DNA from 3 places in the Agrobacterium sp. GD03872 genome. Region 2 is predicted to be linked to each of the others. Evidence: predicted binding sites of a transcription regulator. Region 2 holds the regulator's gene; each other region holds the start of a gene.
What was found. The regulator LexA, encoded in region 2, represses DNA repair genes until DNA is damaged. The targets are predictions, from matches to a motif close to TGTTCNNNNTGTGTTCNG.
Positions count from the first base shown of each region.

Region 1: the regulator LexA is predicted to act here: its motif matches at 8,445-8,462, upstream of N5D22_RS25680 (PA0069 family radical SAM protein).
Region 3: the regulator LexA is predicted to act here: its motif matches at 6,097-6,114, upstream of N5D22_RS10775 (putative DNA modification/repair radical SAM protein).

Region 1 covers NZ_JAOCCY010000024.1:18,713-29,370, forward strand. The annotation lists gene N5D22_RS25635 (transporter) at 1-297, shown strand, start outside; gene N5D22_RS25640 (BA14K family protein) at 516-1,031, opposite strand; gene N5D22_RS25645 (BA14K family protein) at 1,256-1,720, opposite strand; gene N5D22_RS25650 (hybrid-cluster NAD(P)-dependent oxidoreductase) at 1,907-2,989, opposite strand; gene N5D22_RS25655 (aromatic ring-hydroxylating dioxygenase subunit alpha) at 2,997-4,241, opposite strand; gene N5D22_RS25660 (DUF6656 family protein) at 4,574-5,182, shown strand; gene N5D22_RS25665 (L-threonylcarbamoyladenylate synthase) at 5,295-6,272, shown strand; gene N5D22_RS25670 (FAD-binding oxidoreductase) at 6,323-7,756, shown strand; gene N5D22_RS25675 (hypothetical protein) at 7,771-8,289, opposite strand; gene N5D22_RS25680 (PA0069 family radical SAM protein) at 8,578-9,735, shown strand; gene N5D22_RS25685 (ribonuclease HII) at 10,186-10,658, shown strand, end outside.
Region 2 covers NZ_JAOCCY010000004.1:242,790-253,447, forward strand. The annotation lists gene N5D22_RS12240 (hypothetical protein) at 1-358, opposite strand, end outside; gene N5D22_RS12245 (ATP-binding protein) at 457-1,248, opposite strand; gene N5D22_RS12250 (helix-turn-helix domain-containing protein) at 1,248-3,038, opposite strand; gene N5D22_RS12255 (hypothetical protein) at 3,539-4,048, shown strand; gene lexA (transcriptional repressor LexA) at 4,408-5,130, shown strand; gene N5D22_RS12265 (hypothetical protein) at 5,186-5,428, shown strand; gene N5D22_RS12270 (glutathione S-transferase family protein) at 5,557-6,234, shown strand; gene N5D22_RS12275 (ComEC/Rec2 family competence protein) at 6,257-8,692, opposite strand; gene gltA (citrate synthase) at 9,000-10,289, shown strand; gene lpxB (lipid-A-disaccharide synthase) at 10,521-10,658, opposite strand, start outside.
Region 3 covers NZ_JAOCCY010000003.1:638,810-649,467, reverse strand. The annotation lists gene N5D22_RS10810 (alkene reductase) at 1-613, opposite strand, end outside; gene N5D22_RS10805 (metalloregulator ArsR/SmtB family transcription factor) at 741-1,031, opposite strand; gene N5D22_RS10800 (LysR family transcriptional regulator VtlR) at 1,633-2,529, opposite strand; gene trxB (thioredoxin-disulfide reductase) at 2,554-3,528, opposite strand; gene N5D22_RS10790 (Lrp/AsnC family transcriptional regulator) at 3,779-4,246, shown strand; gene N5D22_RS10785 (glycosyltransferase family 4 protein) at 4,277-5,332, opposite strand; gene greA (transcription elongation factor GreA) at 5,422-5,898, opposite strand; gene N5D22_RS10775 (putative DNA modification/repair radical SAM protein) at 6,120-7,352, shown strand; gene N5D22_RS10770 (UdgX family uracil-DNA binding protein) at 7,352-8,800, shown strand; gene N5D22_RS10765 (GGDEF domain-containing protein) at 8,952-10,091, shown strand; gene N5D22_RS10760 (hypothetical protein) at 10,125-10,310, opposite strand; gene carB (carbamoyl-phosphate synthase large subunit) at 10,526-10,658, opposite strand, start outside.

The sequences.
Region 1 (10,658 bases), on a different contig from region 2:
CTGATGAGCCGTCTGGAGGCCGTCGACCACGACGTCTATGCCCTGCAGGAGCGCGCAAGGCTGCTGCATGAAGAAATCGATTCCAAACTTTCCTCCGAAACCAACCGGCACCTCTATATCCTCTCGCTGATGACGGCGTTCCTGCTGCCGCCATCGCTGGTGACCGGCTTCTTCGGCATGAATACGGACGAGCTGCCGTTTACGGTCGGCACCGGCGGCACGCTGTCGGCCAGCATCTTCATCGTGATTTCGGTGGCGCTGGCCTGGTTCGTTCTGAAGCGGGCGCGGATTTTGTGACTATCAACAGAGGTCAACCGACTTCTTAGCGGGGTGGTGTCGACAGTCCCACTCAGCGTCATCCTCGGGCTTGACCCGAGGATCCACAACCACTGGCGACAATGGATCCTCGGGTCAAGCCCGAGGATGACGAAGGCTGATGTTACGAGGCCTATAAAAAGCTAGAGCCGCCCGGTATTCCTCCGGGCGGCTCCATCGATTTCGGCTCGTCCAATCTATCAGCTGTAAGGCGAATAGCAGGGCTGGCGCGGGCCGTGATACGGCTGGTACGTGTTGCTGTAGGCATCGTAGGAACGATAGCGGCCATAGCACCAGTTCACATGCGCCTGGCTCATACCGCCACGGCGGACCGGACGGTATTCGCGATAGACCGGGCGCGGACGATATTCGGGAACCGGACGGTAGATTTCACGCGGCTGCGACAGGGCGCCGCCGATGATCGCACCCGTCGCAAAGGCTGCGAGCGGGAACCAGTAACCGTCATGGTGACGATAGCCCGGGCGGTAATCACGATAACCGCGATGGCCGCGATACCAGCCACGGCGGTCGCCCCAGCCGTCCCGGTCACGCCAATATTGCACGTTGACGATATTCTTGCCGGCATCATTGCCTGCGGCCTCAATGCTCTTCGGCGCTGCAGGCAAGGGCATTGCCGCTTCCGCCGGAACAATCGCTCCTGCAACCACGATCGCAGAAAGACCGACAGCCAGGATGTTCTTCACATAGCTTTTCATCTGACTTCCTCCATTCACGACGGTCGACAGGCCGTTCTACGTGAATTCTTCGTTTTTTCTTTCCATACCGCCTCCATGCGGGGCAGTCTTGCTTACCTTTGCAGCCTAGGGGCGTGTGGCTGAACCCACGATTAACGGAACGATCACGCTTCGTTTATCAAAAACCATGCATTTCCCGAGGAAGGCAAAAGCCCGGATGGGACCGGGCTTCTGCATTTATGCAATTAACGGCTGTAGGGCGACACGCAGATGCGGCGCGGACCGTTGCTCGGCTGATAGGTATTGTCGTAAGCGCGATACGAGCGCCAGCGGTTCTGACACCAGGAAACGTGGCTGCCGCCATAGGTCGGACGCGGCTGCTGCATGGCGCCGCCGATGATCGCGCCTGCGGCAAAGGCTGCCAGCGGGAACCAGTAACCATTGTGATAACGGTAACCCGGACGACGATCGCGATAGCCGCGGTGACCATTGTACCAGCCGTCACGCGGCGGGCGTGGGCGATACATGCGGTCGCCGTGCCTGCGGTCGTATCGGCGGTCCCATTCACGGTACTGCACCGGCACGACATTGTCGGTCGAAACCGCCGGTTTGGGCATCGGCACAGGGACCTGGAACGCCTGCGACGGCGTAAAGCTGGTGAGGAACACGATCATCGCCGTGGCGACGCTCGTTGTCCGGAAATTCATCATGATCTTCCTCCGTTTGCTTCAGCGCGTTGGACCCGCGCCTTTTCACCCACTCGCTCTTGTCGGAGATATGGGACAGCCCCGTTTCATGCCCGAAAAGAATTCGATGACGTGCAAACGAGTTTAGAGAAATTTGGTTCCAAGACAACCATCCGGCGAAAGACGTATGAAATGAAACGCCTGCTCGTGTCAGGCTTCCACCTTTACATCGGTCAACGGGCGTGAGCAGCAGGCGAGAATATAGCCTTCCTCGATTTCCTCATCGAGAATGCCGCCATTGTGGTTCATCTCCACCTCACCGGAAAGCTTCAGTACCCGGCAGGTGCCGCAAATCCCCGATTCGCAGGCCGCCCCGATACGGACCCCGGCGGCGCGCGCCGTCATCAGAACCGTCTGGCCGGGCTGGCAGGGCATTTCTTTGCCGGAAAGGGTGAAGCCCACCATCGACAGCGCCTCGCCATCCGCACCGGTAAGCACGGCTTCACCAACAGTGACCGGCGCGGCCGGCGCGAAGCTTTCCTGATGATAGCGGCTCATGTCGAAGCCGGAGGCATCGAGCATCGAGCGGACGGCGGCCATGAACGGCTCCGGCCCGCAGCAGAAGACGGTGCGCTCCATGAAATCATGCGCGAGCAGCGCGATCTTGGCCTTGTCGACCATGCCCTTCAGGCCGGACCACAGATCGGTTCGGCCACATTTCTCGACAATGAAGCCGAGAGACAGGTTCGGCATGAAGCGCGCGAGATATTCCAGCTCGTGACGGAAGACGATATCGCCGGGGGTACGCGAACAATTGATGAAGGCAATATCGCTCTGCGGCGCACGGTCGCTCATGTCGCGCACCATCGACATCATCGGCGTAACACCGGAGCCTGCCGAGATGAACAGATATTTGTCGCCGGGATGCTTGACGTAGGAAAAGTCGCCGAGCGGCCCGAGCGCCCGGATTTTCATGCCGGGCTTCAGATTGTCGAACATCCAGCGCGTGCCGATGCTGTTGGCCTGCGCCTTGACCGTGACCGACAGCGCATAGGGCCGCGACGGGCTGGAGGACAATGTGTAGGTGCGGTAAAGCGGCTCCTTGCCCACCGGCAATTCCAAGGTGACGAACTGCCCCGGCAGATAACGGAACCAGTTCTGATCCTCCGAGCGGAACAGGAACGTCATCACATCGGGCGTCTCGGGCGTCACCGAGATGCACTCCAGAAGCTGGAGCTTGTCGCTCCATGGCTTCATCTCGTCAATATGCTTATAGGTCACAACCATATTCATCTTCGCATCACGCTACAGCCGAAAGCCGGGCCTTATCGCCGGAGAGCCGGTCGACCATGAAATCGGAGTACCAGTTGACGAACTGCATCACGCCGCCCTCGTCCTCCATGGAATAGGGGCCGGGCTCATAGGCCGGGGAACGAATGCCGAAGGCATTTTCCTCGACGATGCGGCGGTCCTGGTCGTTGGTCTCGTTCCAGACATGGGTGAGGTCCTCGAGATCGTAATCCACGCCTTCGACGGCATCCTTGTGCACGAGCCATTTGGTGGTGACCATGGTTTCCGTGGCGCTGAGCGGCAGCACCCGGAAGGAAATGGTGTGGTCGCCGAGGAAGTGGTTCCAGGTCGTCGGGTAATGGAACAGGAGCAGCGCGCCGATATGGCTGATGCTGACATCGTCAGACAGCGGCCGGCGCACGGCGCGCTTACCGGACATGGTGTAGCTTTCCGCCTCGCCGATCAGCGGCATGCGGGCGACGCGGAACTGGCCCTTGGGGTCGATCTTGAAACGGCTCGGCAGGCCGGCGGCCTCGCAGCGCGCCCAGTGGCCGCCGATCTCGGGATCGCTCGCACCGCCGTCCGTTCCCGTCACGCTCGGGTTTTCGGGATAGGTGCGGCAAAGTTCCGGATGGTTGGCAGCGCAATGGTAGCACTCGCGGTTATTTTCCCAGACGAGCTTCCAGTTGCCCTTTTCGATGATCGTGCTCTCATGCGCGACCTTAGCTTCCCAGATGCGGTGCGGCGCCATGTAACTTTCGACTTCCTTGCGCATGGGCTCGAAATCGGCCGGCTGATCGGCAAGGCAGATGAAGACGTAACCGGCGACGGTTTCGCAGGCGACCGGCTTCAGGCCGAAATCGCCCTTGTCGAACTCTTCTCCCATGTGACGTGCAAACAGCAGCTTACCATCGAGATCGTAGGTCCACTGGTGATAGGGACAGACGAGGCGGGCGGACTGGCCCTTCTGCGTGGTGCAGACGCGCGAGCCGCGATGGCGGCAGGAATTGTGGAAGGCGCGGATCTGCCCGTCGCGGCCGCGAACGATGACCACGGAATAGGCGCCGACCTGCACGGTGAAATAGCTGCCGGATTTCGACACTTCGCAATCATGACCGACGAACAGCCAGTCGCGATACCAGATGGTTTCCATATCCAGCTTGAAATAATCCGGGTCCGTGTAGAAGGGCTGTTCCAGGCTGAAGCCTTCGCGGCGGTTTTTCAGCTGGCGCAATACGGTATCACGCAATTCCATGGCCAAATCCTCGATCAAACCGCCCTGCCCGACACCATTTGCGGGGTTGCGGAAGCATGTACTCATCTAAACACCGGCGCTCATTTGCGGCAGCACAAACAGCGACATTACCTTCCGCATTGGCGACAAATTGCGACATGCGCCGACAGCCGCGACAGGCCATTCCGCTGGGAAATCCGACAGCTATTCGGCAGGCGAAACCACGTCGCAATAAGACGCATGATGTGGCGCGCTTCACGCCCCACCCGTTAAAAAACGGGGGGTGAGCCGCAACGGAGTATTAACATACACTAAACTATCTTTGCTGATCGAGAGCAACCGGAGCGTTCCTGGTGGAGAAGGCAACACGCATACGCTATTTCGATGCGAGCAGGCATTCGGTCACGCCGATACGATCCAAGACCGCGCATTCCGACTTTCTGCGAACGGGTCGTATCAGCCGTTATGAAGAGCGCTGGCTGCCGAGGGAGCGCGTCTATTACAGCCATGACGACGTGGCTGCGCTGACCGGACGCAAGCTGGAGGCGGCCGCCGACGCCACCCATAGCCGCCTCAACACCTTTCACCAGTCCATCCGCTTCCCGAAGATGGTTTTTCACCATCTGCTCAATGACCGGCCGCATCTCGGTTACTGTCACGTGACAGCCGCGCGGACCAGCTTCGATGCCGAACGCCATGTGCTCTGGTCCTTCTATTTCGCAAATTTCTTCGCAGAACTGAGCGGGGCCGAAAACTTCTTCGAAAACATCGATGCGCGCTATTCGAGGATGTATTTCGCCGTCGCCATCAACGCGCTTCCCGATCAGGCGGCCGCCATCGACACATCCTTCCACCGCAGCGGCCTGCTGTTCCAGACCCACGATCCGCGCGTGGCGCTGAAAAACGTGCTCATGCTCGGTGCGCGTTCGGAAGAGATGCGCAAGATCATCAAGGCGATATAAACGCGACAAAGCGCCTCTGGGCCTAAAACCGCGGGGCACTTCGAGGCGATATGCATTAGCGCTTCCCACTCCGCCCTGAAATACGCTATTGACGGCCGTGAAAGGCAGCACTATGGCGCGTCACATCAACATCGACAATGAGCGGGAAACAGCCCTGCAGACGGCCGCAGCCGAGCTTGCCGCCGGCCAGCCCATCGCCCTGCCGACAGAAACGGTTTACGGCCTTGCCGCCGACGCCACCAATCCGGCGGCGATTACCCGCATTTACGAGACCAAGGGCCGGCCGCAGTTCAACCCGCTGATCTGCCATATGGCCGATATCGCCATGGCCGAACGTTACGCCGTCTTCGATCCCATATCTCGGAAACTTGCCGAGGCCTTCTGGCCCGGCCCGCTGACGCTGGTGCTGCCGCTGAAACCGGCAAGCGACATTCATTCGCTGGCGACGGCGGGGCTCGATACGGTCGGCATCCGCGTGCCGCAGGGCTTTGCCGGCGATCTGATCCGTCGCTTCGGCAGGCCGCTCGCTGCCCCCAGCGCCAATAGTTCCGGCAAGATCAGCCCGACAAGTGCGGCCCATGTAGAGGCGGATCTCGGCCAGAAGATCAATCTCATTCTCGATGGCGGCGCGGCCTCCGTCGGTGTGGAATCCACCATCGTCAAGGTGGAAGAGGATGGCCGGGTGCGGCTGCTTCGCCCCGGCGGCATCGTCACCGCGGACATAGAACGCATTGCCGGCAAACGGCTCGAACGGCCGAAAAAAGCTTCCGCCGCCATTGAGGCGCCGGGAATGCTGGCCTCGCATTACGCGCCGGGCGCCGCCGTGCGGCTCGGCGCCACATCGGTTTCCTCCGGCGAAGCGCTGATCCGGTTCGGCGGCATCGCCGTTTCGGGCGAGGAGACGGCGCGGACCGTTCTCGATCTCAGCCCTTCCGGCGATCTTGCCGAGGCCGCCGCCAATCTGTTCGATTATCTGAAAGCCGCCGATGCAAGCGGTGCGGGCACAATCGCCATCACCGCAATTCCCAGCCATGGTCTCGGAGAGGCGATCAACGATCGCCTTTCCCGCGCCGCCGCGCCGCGAGGCTGACGGCACCCAACCCTTTCGCCCATGTTTCAAAAGACAGCGAGACGACGCCCATGACGACCACCGCCATCCCCTCCTCCGACATCCTCGACCGCTTTGCCGCCATTGTCGGTGAAAAGAATGCGGTGCGCGACCCGGCGGAAATGGCGCCGCGCCTCGTGGAAAATCGCGGCCTTTATCGCGGCGTCTCGCCGCTGCTGCTGAAACCCGGCTCGGTCGAAGAGGTTGCCGCCATCCTGAAGCTCGCCAGCGAGACCGGCACGCCCATCGTGCCGCAGACCGGCAATACCGGCCTTGTGGGCGGGCAGACGCCGCGCGCCGAAGGAACGGACATCATCCTGTCGCTGGAGCGCATGAACCGTGTTCGCGATATCGATCCGGTCGCCAATATCATCGTCGCCGATGCCGGCTGCATTCTCGACGACATTCACAAGGCCGCCGAGACGGTGGAACGGATGTTCCCGCTATCGTTGGGGTCGCAGGGTTCCTGCCGCATCGGCGGCAATCTCGCCACCAATGCCGGCGGCACGGCGGTGCTTGCCTATGGCAATATGCGCCAGCTTTGCCTCGGGCTGGAAGTGGTGCTGCCAACAGGCGAAATCTGGAACGGGCTGCGCCAGCTGAAAAAGGACAATACGGGTTACGATCTGCGCGATCTGTTCATCGGCTCCGAAGGCACGCTTGGCGTCATCACCGGAGCTGTGCTGAAGCTCTTTCCGAAACCGCTCGGCCACCAGGTGGCCTTTGCCGGGCTCACCTCCACCGAGGATGCGCTGAAACTGTTCGAGATGGCTTCCAATCTCTGCGGCACGGCGCTGACCGGTTTCGAACTCATGCCGCGAATCGGCGTCGAATTCACCGCAAGGCACATTCCCGGCGTGCGCGATCCCCTGGAACAGCCGCATGACTGGTACGCGCTCATCGATATTTCCACCTCCGATTCGGCCGAAACAGCGGATAACATGATGCAATCGCTGCTGGAGCGCGGTTTTGAGGCCGGGCTGGTTCAGGATGCGGTGATCGCCGCATCGGAAGCGCAGCGACAGGCGCTCTGGCACATGCGCGAAAGCATGTCGGAGGCGCAGAAGCCCGAAGGCGGCTCGATCAAGCACGATGTGTCCGTTCCGGTATCGAAAATACCGGAATTCATGGCGACGGCGGAAAAGGCGGTTCTCGCCGCCATCCCCGGCGCCCGCATCTGCGCCTTCGGGCATCTGGGCGACGGCAATATTCATTACAATATTTCCCAGCCGGTGGGTGCCGACAAGGCCGAATTCATTGGCCGCTGGCGGGACATGAACGAGATCGTGCACGGCATCGTGCTGTCGCTCGGCGGTTCCATTTCGGCCGAACACGGCATCGGGCAATTAAAGCGCGACGAACTGGCCGCCATCCGCCCCGGCATCGAGATGGAGCTGATGCGGCGCATCAAACACGCTTTCGACCCCGCCGGCATCATGAACCCCGGCAAGGTTCTGGCCGGGTAAAGCGGCCCCCGAGGTTAGGCCGAAGCCCGCAGCGCCCAAGCGGGCACCATTTCCGCATTCAGCCGGCGCGGCTTCTGCGCGCCGACAAATTGCGTCAGGCTCATGCCCGATTTCGCAATCGACACGGCATGTTTCTTTGGCAGAAGATACCCGTGTTCCAATGGCGGAATACGCCGCAGCATACGGCTGAAGACATTGCGCCGGTGATAGCGCGAGGGCGAGAAACGGGCCGGCTGCGCGCAGATCGCCACATATTCGAGAATCTCGTCGATCCAGCCCGCCTGCGGTCGCGCGCCGGGTTCGATCAGAAGCAGCCAGCCGCCGCGTGCGGACTTCACGACGTCTTCAATGTCCCACTGCCCATAAAAACGGCAGCCGGCGGCATCGGCAACACGCGACGATCCATCGCGCGAACCGTGATCGAGAATCACAACATCGCTTACAAGCCCTTCCACGGCCCCGGTGACAAGCGCAGACAAGGTATGCGCCAGCTCCGGCTCGTGATCCCGGCATTCCATTATGACTGTCAACATCTGCATAGCTCTAACGCATCGCACAATAAATTGCCACTGTGCTCATCGTGGTAAAATCTGCGGCTGTCAATGCCGATGCCCGCATAATCTGCGCGCGTGGCCGTGGCTGTCGTGGCGACGCATCCATCTCTGGAGAACAACTGAATTCACAATTTTGTTCTTGTATTGTTCTCATTCCTGATGTAGGAATTTAATCATTCGGAAGGCGGTTGAAAGCCTGCCCGGATGGAAACGGTTTAGGGCGTTGAGCTTGCCTCGAGAGGCGTGCGGCGCCCTGGGAGCATCCAGATGAGAAACCATACGCTTTCGGGGCAGGCTGCCTTCCAGCCGAGCCATATGCCTGATATTGCCAATGCGCTTGCCGATGCATCCGGCCTGCGCATCGAGATTGACCGCCGTCGCGGCCGTGGCGCCGGACTGAACCCGGATGGACGCTTCGAGACCCTGCAGCACGAGGTTTTCGACGATGGCTGGCAGACGCTCGAGGACATGCCGGAATTCCGCACCGAGGTGCAGGTGGAAAAGCCGCGCAGCATCATCACCCGCAATGAATCGCCCGATATCCCCTTCGACCGTTCCATCAATCCCTATCGCGGCTGCGAACATGGCTGCATCTATTGTTTTGCCCGTCCCACGCACAGCTATATGGGGCTTTCCGCCGGGCTGGATTTCGAAGCCAAGCTCTTCGCCAAGCCGGATGCGGCGAAGCTGCTGGAACGGGAACTGGCGAAGCCGGGCTACAAGCCGCGGGTGATCGCCATCGGCACCAATACCGATCCCTATCAGCCGATCGAGCGCGAATGGCGCATCATGCGGCAGATACTGGAAGTGCTGGCCAAGGCCGATCATCCCGTCGCCATCGTCACCAAATCGGCGCTGATCAAGCGGGATATCGATATTCTGGCGCCCATGGCCAAAAAGGGGCTCGCCAAGGTCGGTATTTCCGTGACCACGCTGGACCGGAAGCTCGCGCGCAACATGGAGCCCCGCGCCGCCACGCCGGAGAAGCGGCTGGAAGCGGTCAAGGCGCTGACCGAGGCCGGCATTCCCGTGGCCGTGATGATGGCGCCTGTCATCCCTGCCCTCAACGATCATGAGATCGAACGTATTCTCGAGGCCGGCAAGGCTGCCGGTGCGACGGAGGCGTCCTATGTGCTTTTGCGCCTGCCGCTGGAGGTGAGCCCGCTGTTCCGTGACTGGCTGCTGCGCAACTATCCGGACCGCTACCGTCATGTCATGTCGCTGGTGCGCTCGATGCGCGACGGCAAGGATTACGACGCAGAATTCGGAAAACGCATGAAGGGCGCCGGCCCCTATGCCTGGCAGATCGGCAGGCGTTTCGAAATGGCGACCAAGCGGCTCGGCCTCATCCGCCGCGGCATCCACCTTCGCGACGATCTCTTCGTGCCGCCGGGCGGTGCAGGCGTGCAATTGTCGCTGCTTTGAGAAGCAAACGCTGAAAGTGACTGAGGGTGATGAATGCCCGAACTGAACTCGACGTCATCCTCGGGCTTGACCCGAGGATCTAAACCGAGCGCGATAATGGATCCTCGGGTCAAGCCCGAGGATGACGTCGAGCATGAAGGATAACTCGCCGACAATCGGAGGCTCTGTGAGCCTATAATAAACGGAATTCAAAACGATAAGGAGCAACCTTCTCATCTTGTTGCTCTCGACGAAATGCCCGACGGGTTTTCCCTGGCCCGCCGGTCATCGCCCCCGGAACCGCCGCCTCGCGTGTGATCGTTTTTCCTCCGCCGCCCCGTTGGAGGATCAAAGGTCATGATGACCTTCGGGGCACGGTGAGCCACGCCCCTTGACCCCGGCTCACCGCGCCTGTCATCGCCCGCTTCCGGGGGCTTGCAGGAGATCGGGTGTGTATGCCAGTTTCGCCGCATGAAACGCACGGCCACACCCGATTCTCCTGCTCTTTTTGATCTTGCCGATACCGGCCCCGATTTTTCCTTCGAACTGGAAGCGAAAAAGAAGGGCCTCTGGCCCGTGGCCGGCACGGATGAGGCAGGACGGGGACCTCTGGCCGGACCGGTGGTTGCGGCAGCCGTCATTCTCGATCCGGACAATATTCCCAAGGGGATGGACGATTCCAAGAAGCTGACGAAGCAGAAGCGGGAAAGCCTGTTCTTACAGATCATGGAAACCTCGATCGTGTCCGTCGCCTCTTCCGGCCCCGGCCTGATCGACAGCATGAATATCCTGCGCGCCAGCCTCGACGCCATGCGCCGCGCCGTGCTCGGTCTCGAAATCTCCCCTGCCCTCGTGCTGGCCGACGGCCGCGACCGCCCGCCCGGCATCGCCTGCGAGGCCAAAGCCGTCATCAAGGGCGATTCCCGCTCCCTCTCCATCGCCGC
Region 2 (10,658 bases):
CCGTGTGGTTTTCAGATGGCGGGCCGAGATCGATACCGACCGCGCACGAAACCACGCGATTGACCGCATATTTGGACACGCCCGCCCACTTTGCAATCTGATCAGAATTTCTGACCTTCAGCTTCGACGCCTTGATCTCTTTGAATTCACTTCGCAGCGCGCTGGCGATCCCTTTGAGATGACGGCACTGGAGATTGAGCAGCCGTTCCATTCCATAGCCATCAGCGCTGATATCTTCGCCCGTGCGAAGCGAATATTCCACCATCGCGCCGAAGGACTGGACGGCCGCAATGGCAACTTCCATATCATCGAGCAGATCGGTGTAGTCCTTGTATTCCTTCACATTGTATGTCGGCATTTCATTCTCCTCTTGCATTTGGACGTGACTCCGCACTACGCCGCGCAAATGCGCGGAGCCTGTTGATTGAAGGGTAGATAAAAGCGATGAAGCGGCGGTCAGGCCGCTTCGGGTTGCATCAGACGAAGCAAATCAGGCTTCGTTGTAAGAATGCCGAGCGCGCTTTTCAGGTGCGCGAGCCGGATGCCCGTCGCTCCGCCAGTAAGGCGCTTGGCTGTTTCGAGAAGCTGGACGAGATCGCGGAAATTCGTCTTTGCGCCATAAGCCGCGAGGCCCGCATAAGCGTCCATGCCTTCCACATTATATGTGCTGCCGATAAGATCGCAGTCCGTCCGGCTCGGCGCTGGAAGCTGCCGCGTCATGGCGATCCGGCTTTCAATCTGCGCCCAAGTGTCGGCTTCTTTCTTGCGGGTGGATGCCAACCGTTCGGCGTTTCCAGCCAGTAAAAGACCGATGCCGCATTTTTCCTGAATACGGAGAAGTTCCCGGAAAGCAGGTACTTCCAGCGTCTGAACTTCATCGACAACAAGCAGGATTGGCCCTTCGACGTAAGCGCCAGTCTTCTGGTTGTAGCGACTGCCAGACCGGAAATAATAATAGGCTTCGTTCGCCAGTTCATCGATATACTTTTGCCGCGTAAGCTGACCAGCTTCCTTCAAAAGCAGTTCCAGCATGCCTTTAGGAGCCTTGCTCTGCTGTGAGATTTCGCAATAGACGCCGCCGAAATCCTGCGCGATATGCCACAGTGCAGAGCTTTTGCCGGTTCCCGGCTTGCCGATCAGGCGAACGGGGAAACGCAGGTCAAGGCTGTATTGAGCGGCTTCACGCACAAGCTTGACCGTGGCGGTTTCAACGATGATTTCGGGAATGTTCGCAGGGCGACCGCGCATTATTGTACCTGCCTTCCTGATCCGAAGAATTGAGATAACAAGCTGACCGCTTCGTCATTGGAGCGGCGGATTTCGTCGTCACGGCGCTGAGCGTCCAGACTATCAACGGCGACCGGCAGGATTGCCCGCCGCTGCGATCCGGGTTGATTGATGGAGATCGTGGCATCCGGTTCATTCGGAACAACCGGCAACTGCTTGCGCCCGAACTCGATCAGTTCCGCGCCCACGTCGATAGTGGGAACCGACTTCGCAAGTTTCGTCAGCGCCTTGTTGCGGATGCTGCCACGGCGGGCGCTTTCCTTCGCACCGCGCTCGTCCAGTACGTCGAACTGCCTGTCGGAAACCGCGATACCGATATCGTTGCCGTCCTCATCGGTGATCCGAAGCTCGGCAAAACCGTGGTATTTCGGCACATGGGCGATGACGGAACGCCCGAAGAACTCAAGAAGGCCGTCGCATGTCCAAACACCGTTATAAAGGTCAATACCGTGCTGACGCACCTGCCGCATGACGGGTTTTGTGAACACCATCAGCAATTTGTTCGGATCGAGTACGGTCGCTTTCCAGCCCTTGTCCACGAAGGACTTGAACACCAAGGCGGGCGAGCGGCCCTTGAGAGCGCCCTTTTGCGGCATGTGTTCGTAGGAGGTAAGATGGCTGTAGACGATATCGCAAAACGCATCGAACCCACCTTCGAACGGCGCATGCAGCTTGCCGAGCTCGGGCCGCTTTGGGTTCATCGGGTCATCGTCACGCCAACCTTGGATGTGCCGGAAATGCTGCTGGTTTACCTGTCGGAACCAGCCTTCGACATGCTTCGCGGCGGCGTTGTACGCCTTGGCGCGGATGACGTGATTGCGATCCTTGGTGCCATTGAAGGGCATCAGCCTCGTGCCGAGCCGCAAGGCGTCTTCCAGATCGTCGGCAAACTGGTATTCGGAGCCGTTATCGACATAAAGGAACTGCGGAACGCCAAAGGCCGGATGCTGGCACATGTTGACGAAGGCGGTGATGATATCGCTGTTGCGGACGCCGCCGCGATTGTCGAACTGGATGAGTTCGCAGAAAACGCGGTTGGTCGCGATATCATGGAAGGCGATCAGCTTCGGTGTTGAATATGTGCCATCGTCGCGGCGCACATGTACGTTGATATGGTGCACGTCCATGACGACAATTTCCATCGGCACAAGGCCAGCCGTCGAGCGCCGGATACGCGGCTTGTCATCTTCACTGGCCTTCCGGTCAACCTTATGCCGGTAGACCGCCTTGTATTGATGTTCGTCCTGCACGAACTCCTGCGGGATGGAAAAGACCAAAGGATTATCGGTCTCAAAGCCGTAAGCTCCCGTGATATCCTTGAGCTTTTCGCCAGCCAGAACGCGGGTTTGCTTGAACTGCGACCCGCCTTTGATCAGGCTGCGCACGTACTGCTTGAGATCGCTGTGAATCGTCCCCATCGTCTCATGATCGAACGGGACGGCCTTCATCCAAGCACGGCTGACAAACACCTTCTTGTCGCCTTTGTCGCGACGAACGCGCTGTGCAAGGCCGACGATGCCGTATAGCTCGTAAGTCTCGATCCACTTATAGAGCGTGGATTTGGTGAGCGTGCGCTTGTGGCCGGTCCAGTCGAGGCGGGAAACGCCTTCCAGTCTGTCGATTTCGGCCTTGCGCTCGGCGCTGCCCTTGGGCTGTTTAACAGCCGGTTCGATGATTTCGAATTTCCACGCCCGCTCATGATGGGCGGTGTCGTCGCCGAGACGAAAGCTCGACACGACTTCATTGGTCATTTGAAGCGCCTTTAAACGGTCTTTAAGATGCTCTGGAAGGCTGGAAACTTTGACCTGATATTGAATGCCAGAGCGACCGCCGCGACCGTGGACGGTACGGACTTCGAGTGCGTGTCCATGCCACAGTCGCTTCGTTCCTGCGACAATGGCCTGACATAACCTGTTAGCTACTTGCCTCTGCATCCCTGTTACGAACGCAAATTCAATTGTTGTGATCCAAGCGGCTTCCTGCATTAAAGCCGCTCCGCGACGGAGATAAGTCTTTCGCGTAAAGCTAGGGCTTTAGGGCCATTTCTTTTACCCACGAGCGCGTCCGAAGCCCAAACTCGATCAATCTTGTTCGCAATGCACCACTGATTTAACGATGTACCACTTGCAATGAATCTTCCTCGCACCGCATTTAACAATGCTGCGCTGGCTGGTATGTCACGAACGGAGAGAGATGCAGTAATCATGATGTAGTCATGACTACATTTTGTGTACTTGTCAACGGGGAAAAAATGAAGAAACCGATAGACCTATACATCGACAACCTAAAACGGCTGGTTGGCGTGGAAACTGATACCGAACTTGCGAAGAGCCTTGCTCTATCTAAGCAGGCTATCGCCGCATGGCGGCGGCGAGAGGCAGTACCTTTAGCCCAGCAGCAAATCCTTACCGCACTATATGGCCCTGAAGCGGCCTTCAATGAAGAGATCGGCTACATAGCAACACAGCGTGAGAGGGTGGCGATCCTGTCAGCGTTCTTCCGGCTTTTTGACCAGTATCGCGATATCCTCGACCCCGCCAAAGAGAAAGACGCGTATGAAACTTGGGCCGAAGTACTCCTTGGTTTCGAGGGCGATCTACAGCACATGGTTCGTAGCGGTGGCTGGATCGGTGTGAGCGCGGAAGGCAAACCCTCCGAGTTCACAACTAGCGAAATAGCCAGAGTGGTGGCGGCCTTGGTCGAAGATCGACAAGAAAAGATGGGGTTGCTTCGTGATATGCTTCGGCCAGATGAGCTATAGGGTTCCCAATAAGGTTCCCAATCACAACATCGCAGAGCATTAGATCGTGAGAAGGTTCCCAATATATTCTGCGTAATCAGTCACTTAGCCGCTACGCGAGAATGACGCATTACGAGGTTTGCCAATACAGCGATTGGGGACCCCTATTTACGGGAAAAAAATCCAATAAAAACAACGAAATTTTGCGGTTTTCATTCCAGCTTATCTACCGGAGTTTTTGGCGCGCCATTCCCGTTTTGTTTTCGCACCTCCACAGCTTCACGAAATTTTAGGGGATTGCAGAACACATATGGAACATATAGTGTTCGTTCTGTATTTGTTTCGCGACTTCAACGACGATTCTCAAGGGTGTTTTCCTCATGCTCACGCGCAAACAGCAGGAATTGCTTCTCTTCATTCATGAAAGAATGAAAGAGTCCGGCGTGCCGCCCTCCTTCGATGAAATGAAGGACGCACTCGATCTTGCCTCCAAATCCGGCATCCATCGGCTGATCACCGCCCTCGAAGAGCGCGGGTTTATTCGCCGGCTACCTAATAGGGCTCGGGCGCTGGAAGTCATCAAGCTGCCCGAGGCTTACGCTCCGGGCGCAAGGCCGCAGCGCGGTTTTTCTCCGAGCGTTATCGAAGGCAGTCTCGGCAAGCCAAAGGCGCCGGAACCGGCCCCTGCCCCCAAGGCGCCAGCCAATGATCTCGGCGGCGCCGTCACCGTTCCCGTCATGGGCCGCATTGCCGCCGGTGTGCCGATTTCCGCCATCCAGAACAACACTCACGATGTGGCCGTTCCGGTCGACATGCTGGGTTCGGGCGAACATTACGCGCTTGAGGTCAAGGGCGATTCGATGATCGAGGCCGGCATTTTCGATGGCGACACCGTCATCATCCGCAATGGCAATACCGCCAATCCGGGCGATATCGTCGTGGCTCTGGTGGACGATGAGGAAGCGACCCTGAAACGTTTCCGCCGCAAGGGCGCCTCCATTGCTCTGGAAGCGGCCAATCCCGCCTATGAGACCCGCATCTTCGGGCCGGACCGGGTGAAAATCCAGGGCAAGCTGGTTGGGCTGATCCGCCGTTACCATTGATCCGGGTCAACCGTCATCCTCTCGAAGCGGGATCGTTGTGTAGATGCAATTCCCATTGAAGATGGCGGCATCCCGCAATTCGGCTGATTGTGAGGAAGCTGGACAGATCGTTCTTTCCATGGGCGGATTTGTTTCTTCCGGCAAAGATCGACAGCAATTTCATATGGGTGTTTCACGTGGCTTCTGGCCCGGCGGGCGGACTTTTGTGATCCCGCGCCGTCTGGCGCAAGTTTTCGGCGGCGTTGCGGGTATTGCCGACCGGGAAACAGCGGGACGCAGCGCCGTCACCGAATGGTGATACCCGAGGTGCCCGCCCCCCTGCCCTTCGTCACCCATCAACGGGACTTATGGGTGCCATGGATTATTTTCGATATTCCGCGGCGCTTCGACAGGTATAAGAAGCGCAGCATATCCGGGAGACGCGCCATGTACGATCTTTATATCGCCAACAAGAATTATTCCTCATGGTCGCTGCGGCCATGGGTATTGATGCGCACGCTCGGCATCGCCTTCGATGAAAAACTTGTCCCCTTCGGCGAAGGCGTTTCATTCGCCACCTTCTCGCCGACGGGCAAGGTGCCCTGCCTTGTCGACGAGGGCGTGACGATCTGGGAATCGCTTTCGATCGCCGAATATCTCGCTGAAAGACATCAGGGCGTCTGGGCAAGCGACAAGCAGGCGCGGGCCTGGTCACGTTCTGCCGCAAGCGAAATGCATGCGGGCTTCTCCACGCTGCGCAATCTCTACCCCATGTCGGTCGGCATTCGCGTAAAACCGCAGGGCGGCGATGCCGGGCTTGCGGCGGATATCAAGCGGATCGATACGCTGTGGAGCGAAGGCCTCGCGAAATTCGGCGGGCCTTATCTCGCCGGCCAGAAATTCACGGCGGTAGATGCCTTCTTCTGCCCGGTGGCATTCCGTTTCCAGACCTACGGCGCCGATCTTTCGCCTGCGGCGAAAGCCTATTGCGACCGACTGCTCGCCCTGCCCGCCATGCGTGAATGGTACGAGGCCGGCCTGAAGGAAGTCTGGCGCGATGCGGCGCATGAAGAAGAAATCGGCGGTATCGGTGAATTGACCGCCGATCTGCGCGTCAAGGCCTGACGAGTCATGAGGCTGGCGGCGCTTACGGCGATACCGCCAGCAGCCGGGTGACGGCATCCGGCACGTCGCGGTCAAAACGGCCGCTTTTCCAGTCGTAAGAGCGGTGTTCGCTCCATGGCCTGTCCGTTCCGGCGATTGCGGCGCGCAGCCTGCCGACGACCCCTGCCTGATCGCTGCCGGCGAAATCAATCTCCAGCGAACCGGTTCGCCGCAAAATATCGCGGTTCAGCAGCAATGCGCCCGAGCGGCATTGTGAAAAGGCAGTTCTGCGGGAAACGATAACGATATCGGCGATATCGCAGGCTTTTCCCGCAAAGCGACCGTCTTCCAGAACGACGATCCATTCACCGCTTCCGGCGCGGGCCACACACCATATGCCCTTGCGGCAGGTGAAGACACCGGGCTCCGCGTCTCTCAGGGCCTCCGTCATCTGCCGCGCGACCGCCCTCATCTCTTCCGGGGCAAGCCTGGTTTTCGCGGCAAAGGCCACCGTGGTCGCCGCGGCGTCTTTCTTGAGAATGACGGGCGGCACTGGTTGTTCCGGCAGCAGCAATGCTCTTTGCCACTGGCCATAAACGAACCCCCGCGGCTGCGCCTTCGTTGTGTAAACCTTGCCGTCCTCCAGCATCGCCACCAACTCGCCATCCTCATGGACAAGCAGATCGGGCGGATTGCGATAGGCCGTGGCCGCTGACAGGCCGAAGGCGAGCAGCAGCAGGGGAACGCCAAGAAGCGCAAGCCGGCTGCGCAGCAGCGTCAGCAGCAGAAAGCCGGCCGAAGCAAGACCCAGAAACCAGCCATGCGGCCGCCCCGTCGCCGCGCTGCCGCCCCAGGACGCCACCTCCTGCGCAACCGCGATGACGAGCGCCATGCCATAGCCCATGATCTTCAGAAACGGCGCGTCGAGCCCGAAGGGCATGAGCAGCATGGCAATCAGGCCAAAGGGCATGACGATCAGCGACATCAGCGGCATGGCCGCCAGATTGGCAAAAAGTCCATAGGTGGTGACACGCTGGAAATGCTCGGCGGAATAGATGGCCGTCGAAAGCCCGCCAATCAGCGATGTGGTGATGACACCGCCGATAATGGCGCCCGTCATTTCCGCGACAGTCATCCACACCGGCTTGCGTCCGATGTACAGGCGCTCGCGGTCGCTGCGCCAGCGGCTCCAGGCGGCATAGGCGGAGACGAGCGCTATTGTCGCGGCAAAGGACATCTGGAAGCTCGGCCCCATGATTTCCGAGGGCGACAGGGCAAGAATGACCAGAGCGGAAAGCGCAACATTTCTGAGGCTGAGCGAAGGCTGATCGAAGAGAACCGCGACCAGCATCACCGACATCATCAGCCAGGCGCGTTCGGCGGAGACGGCGAAACCGGAAATCAGATAATAGGCAAGCGTCATCAGGAGCGCAGCGAAAGCCGAGATCTTCTTGACGGGCCAGTGCTGCGCAAATGCCGGAAACAGGCTGAAGGCGAGCCTTAGCCCGACGAAAAATATGCCTGACGCCAGCGCCATGTTGAGCCCGGATATGGCAACGATATGGGCAAGGCCGGAAAGCCGCAGCGCTTCCATCGTCTCTGCCGATATCGCCTGTCTCTCATCGGTGACGATGGAGGCGGCAAAGGCCCCGGCATCACCGCCAATCGTGTTGCGGATGCGTTCGGCAATGGCGGTGCGCAGGCCATAGAGCTGCCTATCGGCCCATTCCAGCCAGTCCGTTCCAGCCTTGATATCGTCGGCCGGTGACATGACCGTTTGTGGCGATTTATAAAAGAAGCCCGTTGCGCCTATGCCTCGAAAATAGGAGGCGAAGGCAAAATCGTTGAGCCCCGGCAAGGCCGGGCCGGAAGGCGGCGAAAGCCGCGCCTTGCCGCGGATGGTTGCGCCAAGGGCGACCGGCTCTCCTCCGCCGCGCGCCAGCAGCGAAACCTTCCCCGGCGGGCGTGACAATGTCGGCGCCTCCGTCACAGCCAGTCGCACGATATATCGCCAGTCGCCGCGCGCATCGACCTCCCGACGGGTGACCGTGCCAATGACGGTGGTGGTGACGGGCGTATCCAGCACCACGGTCCCCGCCCGCCGCGTTTCGACCTCGGCGAAAAGCATGCCCAGCAAGAACAGCGCGAAAAAGCCGCAGGCCGTCGCCGCCAGACCCGAGCGATATTTCGTGAAGACTGCCAGGCCTGCGGCGATCAGACATGTGATCGCCAGAACCGGGAATGAAGGCGATGTATCGAGGGAAAACCAGAGGATCGCACCACAGCCGATGACGACCGGCACAAAAAGGAAATCATGGCCGAATTCGCGCTCCTCTGCGAAGCATGCGGTGATTTTTTGAGAGACGACAGTTCGCAGCTTCGGCCTGCCGGCAATGGCAGGCGGATCATAGATCGCGATATCGCCGGTCCGGCGCAGCGGGGACAGGATATCCGCCGTGCAGGGCAATCCGCCCTGCATCGTTTCCGCATATCCGAAATGCTGTTTTTCCCCTTGACCGAGCAATCCGCGCCGCGCCCCTGCCGCACCGGAAACAGGTTTGCAGGCGGATGCGGGGGATTGCAATGCTTTCCTTTAACGCGGCGTTGACCGAGATTGAATTGCTATCGCCGACAAAGCCGGAAGCAACGCAATTGCGTTTGCCGCAATGCACAATTTGACCTTTGGATAGCTTGGCATCGGCGCAAGGATCATATAGCTAATCGGTAGACGCTTAACCGCGGGGCGTGTCTCAACGCCCCCACCCGCATGTTTTCGGAGGATCAGTATGACGGAAAAAAGCGCTACAGTGACACTTGGCGACAAGCAGGTCGAACTCCCGGTCAGGGAAGGCACGATCGGGCCAAGCGTCGTCGATATCGGCACGCTGTATAAACACACGGGCTCCTTCACCTACGACCCGGGTTTCACGTCGACGGCCTCCTGCGAATCCAAGATCACCTATATTGACGGTGACGAGGGCGTTCTCCTGCATCGTGGCTTCCCCATCGAGCAGCTTGCCGAACAGGGCGACTTCCTGGAAACCTGCTACCTGCTGCTTTACGGCGAACTGCCGACCGCTGCGCAGAAGAAGGATTTCGACACCCGCGTCACGCGCCACACCATGGTGCATGAACAGATGAGCCGCTTCTTCACCGGCTATCGTCGCGATGCGCATCCGATGGCCGTCATGTGCGGTACGGTCGGCGCGCTCTCGGCCTTCTACCACGACTCGACCGACATCACCGATCCGCATCAGCGCATGGTCGCTTCGCTGCGCATGATCGCCAAGATGCCGACGATCGCCGCCATGGCCTACAAGTACCATATCGGCCAGCCCTTCGTTTACCCGAAGAACGATCTCGACTACGCCTCCAACTTCCTGCACATGTGCTTTGCCGTGCCCTGCGAGGAATACAAGGTCGATCCGGTTCTGGCCCGCGCCATGGACCGCATCTTCATCCTGCATGCCGACCATGAGCAGAACGCCTCCACCTCCACGGTGCGTCTTGCCGGTTCTTCCGGCGCCAACCCGTTCGCCTGTATCGCGGCTGGCATCGCCTGCCTCTGGGGCCCGGCTCACGGCGGCGCCAACGAAGCGGCGCTCAACATGCTCAACGAAATCGGCTCGGTTGACCGTATTCCGGAATATATCGCCCGCGCCAAGGACAAGAACGATCCGTTCCGTCTGATGGGCTTTGGCCACCGCGTCTACAAGAACTACGATCCGCGCGCCAAGATCATGCAGAAGACGATGTATGAAGTGCTGGAAGCCACCGGCAATTCCGACGATCCGATCATGCAGGTCGCACTGGAACTGGAAAAGATCGCCCTTTCCGACCCCTATTTCGTCGAAAAGAAGCTTTATCCGAATGTCGACTTCTATTCGGGCATCACGCTGAAGGCGCTCGGCTTCCCCACGACCATGTTCACCGTTCTCTTCGCACTCGCCCGCACCGTCGGCTGGATCGCTCAGTGGAACGAAATGATCGAAGATCCGCAGCAGCGCATCGGCCGTCCGCGCCAGCTCTACACGGGCGCCGGCAAGCGCGACTACGTTCCGGTCTCCAAGCGTTAAGCTGGAAAGCCATCTAACAATGAAGGCCGGCGGGTTTCATCCGCCGGCCTTTTTTATGATGCGCGCGGAGCGATCGGGGATGCGCCACAACGCCGGAGACCTGCTTGAGTTTCGGTTGGTGGATTGCCGAGGACTTCTTGCAGCGGGACCACGCGTGGCGGCCGGCACTTCCGTGACCGGCGCGGCATCGAGCGCCGAGGGGATCTTTAGGTAAAGCCGTGGATGAACGGGTTACATCGAAGCGGTATTTTTGCTCTTCAGGACATCGAGAAGAATAGCCGCGCCGGTTTCGCCCGGAGGCACATCCGTGTGCAAACGCTGCTGTACCAGCGCATAACCTTCCAGCATCGCCCGCCTTTCGATCGTGTC
Region 3 (10,658 bases), on a different contig from region 2:
CAATCGAGCCGCCATACTCGTCGGTGCGCTGGTTGGTGCTGGATTTCAGGAACTGCTCAATCAGGTAACCATTGGCGGCATGGATTTCGACGCCGTCGAAACCGGCCTCCAGTGCTGCGCGGGCGCCGCTGCGGTAATCCTCGAGGATAAGGCCGATATCGTCGATGGTGAGGGCGCGGGGCTCGGAGGTTTCGGCAAAGGCGCCGGTGCCGTCATCATTGATGATATAGGTCTTCGACTTGGCGGGAATGGCCGATGGCGCGACCGGCTGGCCGCCATGCGGCTGCAGCGAGGTGTGGGAAATGCGGCCCACATGCCAGATTTGCGCGACGATCTTGCCGCCGGCCGAATGCACGCCATCCGTAACCTGTTTCCAGCCCGCGATTGCTTCCCGCTTGTAGAGGCCGGGAACGTCAGCATAACCCTGACCCTGCTGGGAAATCGGCGTTCCCTCGGTGACGATCAGCCCGGCTGTGGCGCGCTGTTCGTAATAGGTGGCGTTGAGATTGTTGGGAATGGCGCCCGGCGAACGGTTGCGGGTCAAGGGGGCCATGACGATACGGTTGGCGAGTGCGATATCGCCGGCCTGTGCCGGTTCGAAAAGACTGGTCATGCGACTTCACTTTCTGGTCGGTTGGCAAAACTGCGCGGGGGACGCGCTGTCCTTCTGTCTGGGTGCCGGAATGAAAACCGTCTTGCGGTTTCCGGTCCGACACCCCGGGGCTCAAAGCTTGGGAGGCTCAGAGATTGGCTTGCAGATAATTGCGGAAGGCGTCGATGGTTTCCTCGCTACGTTCGAAAAACACCCATTGTCCGACCTTCTTCGACCTGATGAGGCCGGCTGCCTGCAACACCGCCAGATGCGACGAGACGGTGGATTGCGACAGGCCGCTGATCTGAAACTGGTTGGCGCATACGCCCATGCTGAGGGGATGCTCCTGGCAGAAGTGACTTTCCGGAGACTTCAGCCATTCCAGGAATTTCAGCCTTGCGGGGTGCGAAAGGGCTTTGAGGATTTCCTCCGGGTTCATCGGTGTTTCTTCAATATCTGGCATGCCCGATATTTATATCGGTCATTATCGATATACAAGTCACGTCTCTGTGAGGATCGAAAGGGGGGCGGGCAGGCATTTCCAAAAAAGAAGGCCGCTGGATATTTCCGCGGCCTGATAAGTTTGAAGGTCAAAACCTCCAGAGGGGAACAGCTGCCGCGTGCCTTGGGCGAGCGTGACAGCTGACTAAAATATGGGTGTGGGAATAATGCAAAACAAGGTTGCATCATGCGATATTTCGCCAATTTGGGGAAAATTCTTGCGGGTAAAAAAAGAGGGCCGCCGGATGGATCCAGGGCCCTTTAAGTGTGAAGGTCAAAAACCTCCAGAGGGGAACAGCTGATGCGGTGGAACTGGGAGGAAAAGCCACCGTGTGCATCAGCTGAGAGCGATATGGTGCTTTTTTGTGCACGAAACAACTCTTTTTTGTGCAGGTCAGGCATGCGCACCACGCAGCCCTCGATATTTCCGGTATATTTTATGTGCAATGCTCCCGGGCGGCGCAAGCGCGCCACCCGGGTGTCTTGTTGGTTAATTTATTGAAATTGAACGCTATAAACGGACGCCGACTATTTTAACGTCAGAAGTTCCAGTTCCGCGCCTTGGCGACGATGAAGTCGCGAAAGGCTTTCAGTTTTGCAGCGTTTTTCATCTCGTCGGGATAGCAGAAATAGGTATCGAAGGACGGAATATCTGCGGCGAGCGATAGCTGGATAAGGCCCGGATCGCGACCGACGATATAGTCAGGCAAACAGGCGATGCCGATTCCCAGCAGGCAGGCGCGCTTGATCGAGGTCTGGCTGTTGATCTGAAGATGCGGCGTGCGCGTATTGTCGGAAGAGCGCCCGGCATTTTCCAGCCAGTTGACATCAAGCAGATAATTGGGCGCCGGTTCACCGAAGGAGATGATGCGGTGATTGTCGAGATCCTCGATCGACTGCGGCTCGCCATGGCGATTGATGTAGGACGGCGCGGCATAGACGTGCATGTGTACCGTGAACAGCTTGCGCTGAATGAGGTCCGACTGCTGCGGCTGGCGCAGGCGGATGGCGCAATCGGCGTGACGCATGTTCACGTCAAGCTCCTCATTGTCGAGGATGAGCTGGATCGACATTTCCGGATAGAGCTGCAGGAATTCCTGCACCTTGTCCGTCAGCCAGCCCTGGCCGAGACCGACGGTGGTCGTCACGCGCAGCTTGCCGCTCGGCTTCTCCGTCGTTTCGGTGAGCTGCATCTTGACGGTTTCGAGCTTCAGCAGCACGTCATGGGCGGTGCGGTACAGCAATTCGCCCTGTTCGGTGAGGATCAGGCCGCGGGCATGGCGATGGAACAGCTTGACGCCGACATCCTGCTCCAGCGCGCTGACCTGGCGGCTGATGGCCGACTGGGACAAATGCAGCTTGTCGGCAGCATGGGTGAAAGACCCCGCTTCGGCTGCGGCATGAAAAATGCGCAGTTTATCCCAGTCCAATGGCATTGCCATGCCTATCCTGCCTTTCGGTTATTCCGCTGCGACCGCGAGCGGTTGTTGCGCGGTGAGATAACGTTCCGCTTCCAGCGCGGCCATGCAGCCCATGCCGGCGGCGGTGATCGCCTGACGGTAGATGTCGTCGGTGACGTCGCCGGCCGCGAAAATGCCTTCGACGTCAGTCGCCGTGGAATCGGGGGCGGTCCACATATAGCCGTTGTCTTTCAGCTTCACCTTGCCCTTGAAGAGCTCGACCGCCGGCGCATGGCCGATGGCGACGAAGACGCCGTCGATGGGGAATTCGCTGATCGCGCCGGTCTTGGTGTCGCGCAGCTTCACGCCGGAAACGGAAGGCGGCATTGGCGGCTTTGCGGGCGCGCCGGTAATTTCGGCGATTTCCGTGTTCCAGAGAATCTTGACGTTTTCCTTGGCGAACAGCCGTTCCTGCAGGATTTTTTCCGAGCGGAAGCTGTCGCGGCGGTGCACGACGGTGACCGATTTGGCGATATGGGCGAGGTACAGCGCTTCTTCCACGGCGGAGTTGCCGCCGCCGACCACGATCACATCCTTGTTGCGATAGAAGAAACCGTCGCAGGTGGCGCAGGCGGAAACGCCGAAGCCCTGGAAATGCTGCTCGCTCTCGATGCCGAGCCACTTGGCCTTGGCGCCGGTGGCGATGATCAGGGTATCAGCCGTCCAGACCTGACCGGAATCGGTCTTGACCACGAAAGGCCGGGTCGTGGTGTCAACTTCGGTGACGAGGTCGCTGACGATTTCCGCGCCCACATGCGTCGCCTGCTTCAGCATCTGATCCATCAGCCACGGACCCTGGATCGGATCGGCAAAGCCCGGATAGTTCTCGACGTCAGTGGTGATCATCAGCTGACCGCCCTGTTCCATGCCGGCGATCAGCACGGGCTTCAGCATTGCGCGGGCCGCGTAGATCGCCGCAGTATAACCGGCGGGACCGGAGCCGATGATCAATACCTTGGTATGGCGGGCAGACATGGAATGTTCCTTTCAATAACGGGGCCATTCAGCACCGGGGCCCTGCAGCCGCAAGACGGCGGACGGGCCGCAACCCCTTCGTTGCCCGGTATTTAAGGTTGTCTAGTGCCTTTATTCAAGGGCAGCCTTGCGTTACCAACAAGGCAGTTGTGGATGCGCGCGCAATTTTGTGACCGGGCGGTGGCATAATGTTGCGAATCCTGCGCCGAATAGTACAAGGAAGTTCCACAGCTTAACGAGGTACTCCTCCGTGACCAGCGTCGAACTCGATGCCATCGATCTGAAAATCCTGCGCGAATTGCAGCGCGACGGGCGCATGACCAATGTGGAACTGGCCGAAAGGGTCGGCATTTCCGCGCCGCCCTGCCTCCGGCGCGTCCGCAAGCTGGAGGAAGCGGGTGTGATCGAGGGTTATCACGCCATGTTGAACGCCCCGAAGCTCGGTTTCGACCTCGTCGCCTTCTGCATGATCGGTCTCAAGCGCCAGTCGGACAGCAATCTGAAAGCCTTTGCGGCGGCAACCGCCGGATGGTCGCTGGTGCGGCAGGCCTGGATGGTGTCGGGCGAAAGCGATTTCCTGCTGCATTGCGTGGCCAAGAACCTGACCGAGTTTCAGGATTTCGTCATCGAGGTTCTGACGGCGGACGAAAATGTCGATACCGTGCGCACCATGCTGACCATCCGTCAGGTCAAGCGCGTCGGCCTCGTGGAAATCTGATCGGCAGGCTGTTTGTCGGCTTCGGGGGCGTTACCCCCGCCGTAATGCATCATAGACTTCGCCGAGACTTGTCGCTTCTTTCTCCAGTGGAAAAGTGCTGCGCACATGCGCAAGCCCGGCGCCTGCGTGGGCTTTGGCCAGAGCGGGATTGGCGAGATAGGTCTTTATCGCCTCTCTCAGCGAGGCATAGTCACCCGCATCGACAACCGCCCCGGTCTCGCCCGTGACGATCATTTCCTCGTAAGCGCCGGCATTGCTGGCGACAACGGCCGTCTCGGAGGCCATGGCTTCGAGCGGCGTCAGGCCGAAACCTTCGTTGCGCGATGGCGCGACATAGAACGTCAGCCGCCGGTACCAGGGCTTGATGTCATCGACTTCGCCCTGAAATACGATGCGGTCGGCAAGGCCGGCTGCGGCGACATCGGCCTTGAGCGCATCGCCGAAGGCCTTGTGTTCCGCCGTCACGCGGCCGGAGACCACGGCCGTCCATTGCGGGTAGTCGGGCAGGAGTTCGATCATGGCGCGCACGAAGAGATCGGTGCCCTTCTGGTGACGCACCCGCCCGAAACAGCCGATCAGATATTGTCCCGGCAGGCCGGTTGCCGCGATCGTGTCTTCCGGGCCGGTGGCCGGGTGGAAGAGGCCGGTATCGACACCGTGCATGACGACGCGGTGGGGCACTTCCAGAAACGAGCCGGAGCGGGCGTTGGTCGCAACCACGGCATCCATCTTGGAAATCAGAAAGCGGGTATAGGCGGAATGCCGCCTCTGGGCAGCAGAAGTGAAGAGCAGCTTCACCTTCATGCGCAGCACGTCACGCATGATGATGCCCGGCAGCATTTCCAGGTTGCGACGGGCATGCCAGATGCGCGGGCCGCCGAATGGACCATTTTGCCAGAGACGCCAGAGATCGCGAAAACGCACATGCGGCAGATGCGGCGGCAGGCCGGGGCCGATGGTGGCCACCTTCTGTCCCATCCGGTTCTGCACGGGTATCAGCTGAACGATGGTGGAAGTGACGCCGGAGAGCCTGCGTTTGAAGTTCGGCGCAAGCACCTGCACATCTTTCAGGCTGACGTGGGACAAGATGGGCTTCCGTCTTTGCGGCTAATCTGGGGAATCAATACGTCAGAAAAAGCAATGCGCCCGCATGGGGCGCATTGCACGTGAGGGCATCAGCCCCACTGTACCGCGAGAATCTCGTAACCCTTGGCGCCGCCCGGCGCGTTGACTTCGATGCTGTCGCCGACTTCCTTGCCGATCAGGGCGCGGGCAATCGGCGAGGAGATGGAGATGCGGCCGGCCTTCACATCGGCTTCCTGGTCGCCGACGATCTGATAGGTCTTTTCCTCATCGCTGTCCTCGTCCACCAGCTTGACGGTGGCGCCAAACTTGATCTTCGAACCCGACATCTTGGAAAGATCGATGACTTCCGCACGTGCGGTCAGGTCTTCGAGTTCGGTGATGCGGCCTTCATTGTGGCTCTGGGCTTCCTTGGCAGCATGGTACTCGGCGTTTTCCGAAAGGTCGCCATGGGCGCGCGCTTCCGCAATCGCCTCGATGATACGGGGGCGTTCCTCCTGCTGGCGCCAGCGCAGCTCCTCCTGCAGCTTGACGAATCCACCCTGAGTCATCGGTACTTTTTCTACCATTTTTTTATCCTTCGCATTCCGGTCGCTTTACTTGCAGACACAAAAAGAAACAGGTTCCGGAGAGGAACTCCGGAACCATGCCAAAATCATAACTGAGCCGACTATATCAGAAGACGACAGCGAAATGCCAGCAAATTTGAGGTGCTGAAATTTCTCCATAGAATCAAGTAACTAGTCGCTATGATTGACATCAGTCAATAGAACATATAGTGAACATCGTCATGAAGAAGTCGATCAGGCAACGGCTGGCCATTCTCTCCGACGCAGCAAAATACGACGCCTCATGCGCATCCAGCGGCACGGTGAAACGCAACTCCGCAGCGTCGGGCGGGCTGGGCTCCACGGAAGGGTCGGGGATCTGCCATGCCTATGCGCCGGACGGGCGCTGTATCTCGCTCCTGAAAATCCTGCTCACCAATTTCTGCATCTATGATTGCGCCTATTGCATCAACCGCTCCTCCAGCAATGTCGAGCGGGCGCGGTTCACGCCGGAAGAGGTGGTCTGGCTGACGCTGGAGTTTTACCGGCGCAACTATATCGAGGGGCTGTTCCTGTCCTCCGGAATCATCCGTTCCTCCGATCATACGATGGAGGAGATGGTGCGCGTGGCGCGGGAACTGCGCGTTACCCATGGTTTTCGCGGTTATATCCACCTGAAATCCATTCCCGAAGCATCGCCCGGGCTCATTGAGGAGGCGGGGCTTTATGCCGATCGTCTTTCGATCAATATCGAATTGCCGACCGATAGCGGCATTGGCCGTTTCGCGCCGGAAAAGCAGCCCGTCAATATTCGCCGCTCCATGGCCGATATCCGCCTGAAGATCGAGGAGGCCGGGGAGCCGACCGTCCGGACACGCAAGACCAGGCGCTTTGCGCCCGCCGGGCAGAGCACGCAGATGATCGTCGGGGCCGATGGCGCTGACGATAGCACCATTCTCTCCACCAGCGCCCGGCTTTATGGCAGCTACGGTTTGCGGCGTGTCTATTATTCGGCCTTCAGCCCCATTCCTGATTCGTCGAAAAACCTGCCGCTCATCAAGCCACCGCTGATGCGGGAACACCGGCTTTATCAGGCCGACTGGCTGTATCGCTTTTATGGCTTCGATATCAACGAGATAACGGCAATCGGCGGCGACGGCATGCTCGATCTCGATATCGACCCGAAACTCGCCTGGGCGCTGAGACATCGCGACCGTTTCCCGGTGGACATCAATGCGGCGGATCGGGAAATGCTGCTGCGTGTGCCCGGTTTCGGCACCAAGACGGTGGCCTCCGTTCTATCGTCACGGCGGTTCCGGCGGCTGCGGCTGGAGGATATCGCGCGTTTCGGCGTTTCCCTGAAAAAGGTGAAGGCTTTCATCGTCGCCGAGGGCTGGACGCCGGGCAAGCTGACCGAGCGGCCGGATTTGCGGGCGATGTTTGCACCACAGCCTGAACAATTATTGCTGTTGTGATGTATGGTCCGGTTCTGGAAGGGCGGGGCGATTTCGGCGAGTGGCGTGATGCCGCGCGTGCGGCTCTTGCCGCCGATATTCGGCCGGAGACGATTGACTGGTGGTTGCGGGATGACGGGGCGGGGCTGCTGGATTTCGCCGGCGAGCCATTGCCGACGGTCGATGCCGGCAATGGGCAGGTTTCCGTTCCGGCCTCGTTCGTGGCGCTGGCGCAGGCCGTCATCTGCCACGGCGATCCCGGCCGGTTTGCGTTGCTTTACCGGTTATTGTGGCGGCTGAAGCGGGATCGCGCCCTGTTGCAATTCAAGTCCGATCCGGATGTTGCAGAGGCCCGCTTGCTCGAAAAATCGGTGCGTCGGGATTGTCACAAGATGACGGCCTTTGTCCGTTTCAAGGAGTTGCCCTTGCCGCAGGGGCAGGGCGGGCGACGGCGGTTCGTGGCCTGGTTCGAGCCGGATCATTTTATTGTCGAAAGAACTGCCGCGTTTTTCCAGCGACGGTTTACCGATATGGACTGGCTGATCGCCACGCCGAAAGGGTTCGCCCGATGGGATGGAAGCGAGCTGCAAACCTCACGGGAGGCGGCGGCGAAGCCTGATCTGACGGACGAGACGGATGAGCTCTGGCGAACCTATTATGCCAATATATTCAATCCGGCGCGTCTCAAGGTCAAAGCGATGACGGCCGAGATGCCGAAGAAATACTGGAAGAACCTGCCGGAAGCCGATCTCATTCCCGGTCTCGTTCTTGGGGCGGAGGCGCGGGTCCTTGAGATGGCCGCCAGGGCGGCAAGCCAGCCGCAGCCGTTTCACTACCGCCTGCAGGCGGCCGCCGCCGCGCGCGAGACATCACAAGCGGCGCCGGACGGCTCGCTCGCGTCGTTGGCGCGGCAGGCGGGCCATTGCACCCGCTGCCCCCTGCATTGCAACGCGACGCAGACAGTTTTCGGCTCCGGCCCGGAGGATGCGAAAATCATGATCATTGGCGAACAGCCGGGCGATCACGAGGATCTCGCCGGCAAACCTTTCGTCGGCCCAGCCGGCCAGCTTTTCGACCGGACCCTTGCCGATGTCGGCATCGAGCGCAAAAGGCTTTATGTCACCAATGCCGTCAAACACTTCAAATATGAAACACGGGGCAAACGGCGTATTCATCAGCGGCCGAATGCGGACGAAGTGGAGCAATGCCGCTGGTGGCTCAATCAGGAAATCGCGCTTATTCGACCGAAACTGATCGTTGCCATGGGTGCAACGGCGCTTTATGCGCTGACTGGCGGCAAGGAAAACGTCAAGGAGATTCGGGGGCGCCCTTTGCCGATGGGGGAGGGCCGGGCGCTTTTTGTTACCGTGCACCCGTCCTATCTCCTGCGCCTTGCCGATGGGCTGGTGAAAGAAGCGGAGATGTTACACTTCAGAAATGATATGGGGCTTATAAGAGAATTAGAATAATTTAATTTTGTTTATTATATGTATATTTTTAATTTTCATCTTATATTACGGAAATATTTTTTACTTGTTGTTTATCAGTTATTTTTGTTGAAATTTTATACATTGCGCAATAAAAGAATTATCTGAATTTTATTTACAGTGTGGACATATTATGCTGGGTGAACTCGACCTTGCAACAGTCATATTGATGCAGAAGTGTTCTTACATCGTTGGGCTTCTGAGTTTTATCTATCTGAAAATGACCAATCGCGGTTTGCGCGGTCCCATCCCTCTTGCGGCGGGATTCGTGTCGATGACGATCGGCTCCACGCTTGCAGGTTATGGGGAGTGGGGAATATTGTCGCCGACTTTGTGGCGGTTCGGCAGCGTCGTTTTCGGTATTGTCGGTTATGCGCTGATCTGGCTCGGCCTGAAGACGTTGAGTGACGGACGCTCGGTCGGCCGACGGATTGTCCTTCCAGTCTGCATCATTGCCGTCGTGGCAATCGTCGTCGCGCAGCAGGTGGCGGACGATAATGCGTTTCGCGCGGCGCTGTTCAATGGCTGCGCGTCGCTGGCCTATCTCGCCGGGGCGTGGGTGCTTCTTGCCGGGTGGCGCAGGGAGCCGCTGCTTTCGCGCCTGGCGTTGGCCGCGATCACCGGCGTCTCCGGCCTGATTTCGCTGACGGTGATGAAAAGCGTGCTTTTCCCCGACTATGCCACTCTCAATCTGGTCAATGCGTTTTTCTTCATCATCATGCTGAACTTCGCCATCGCCCTGTTCGTGATGATGCTGGTGGCCGAACGTTCGGAGCGGAAACTGCTGGTTCTCGCCAACACCGATCCGCTGACGGGCGTCAAGAACCGGCGTTTCTTCTTTCAGACCATGCCTGCGACACCGGACCCTGCCGACGCGGCCATGTTGCTCGATATCGATCACTTCAAGTCGATCAACGACCGTTTCGGCCACGCCGTCGGCGATAGCGTGCTGCAGGAAGTAGCGAAGCGCATCGGCGGCAGCATCCGCGGCGGCGATGTGCTGGCGCGCTACGGCGGCGAGGAATTCATCATTTTCCTGCCGGGCGCCGGCGTTCACAAAGCCTGCATGATCGGCGAACGTATTCGTGATGCGATCGCGGTAACCGAGGTCGATTGCGGCGGTCTGCGTGTCGGCGTGACCATCAGCATCGGCGTTGCCGCCACCGGCGAGATGCGCTGCGATCTCCAGACGCTCGCCGAAATGGCGGATCGTGCGCTTTACCGGGCAAAGACCGAAGGGCGTAATTGCGTGCGCGAGGCGCTGGCCGCTTAGCGGCACTCGTTTTCTGCGGCAAGCCGCCTTCAGTTAGTTTCCTGGCGTGCTGGCGTCCATTGCTGCGCGATGCCGTAGGGCTTCCTTCAGCAGTATCTCGATCTGGGCATTGATGCTGCGCAGCTCATCGCTCGCTGTGTGGCGGATTTCGTTCAATATTGCGGGTTCGATCCGCAGCGGAAAGGCCACGCGCTCCGGGCCTGGTGGACGTCCAGCCATGGTCAACTCCGCAGCTTCGAGTTCAGGGAAATGACGTGACCGCTGGCGGAAGCGGATTTTTCAGGTGCAGGAAAAGACATCGTGGACCTCGCGTGGGAATGATGTCTTTTTGATACCCACAACGGATTGCAGCGGGATTACGCGATGCAAAACGCCGCGGATATGGGGGTCCGCGGCGTTCCGGTTTCAATTTTGCGGGCTTTGCCGTTTTAGGCTTACTGGAAGTAGCTCTGCAGCGGCTTCACTTCCAGATTGCCGGCCTTCAGCGCCTTGATGGCAAGCGCTGCGGCTTCCGCGCCGGCCATCGTGGTGTAATAGGGCACCTTCTGCATCAGCGTCGCGCGGCGC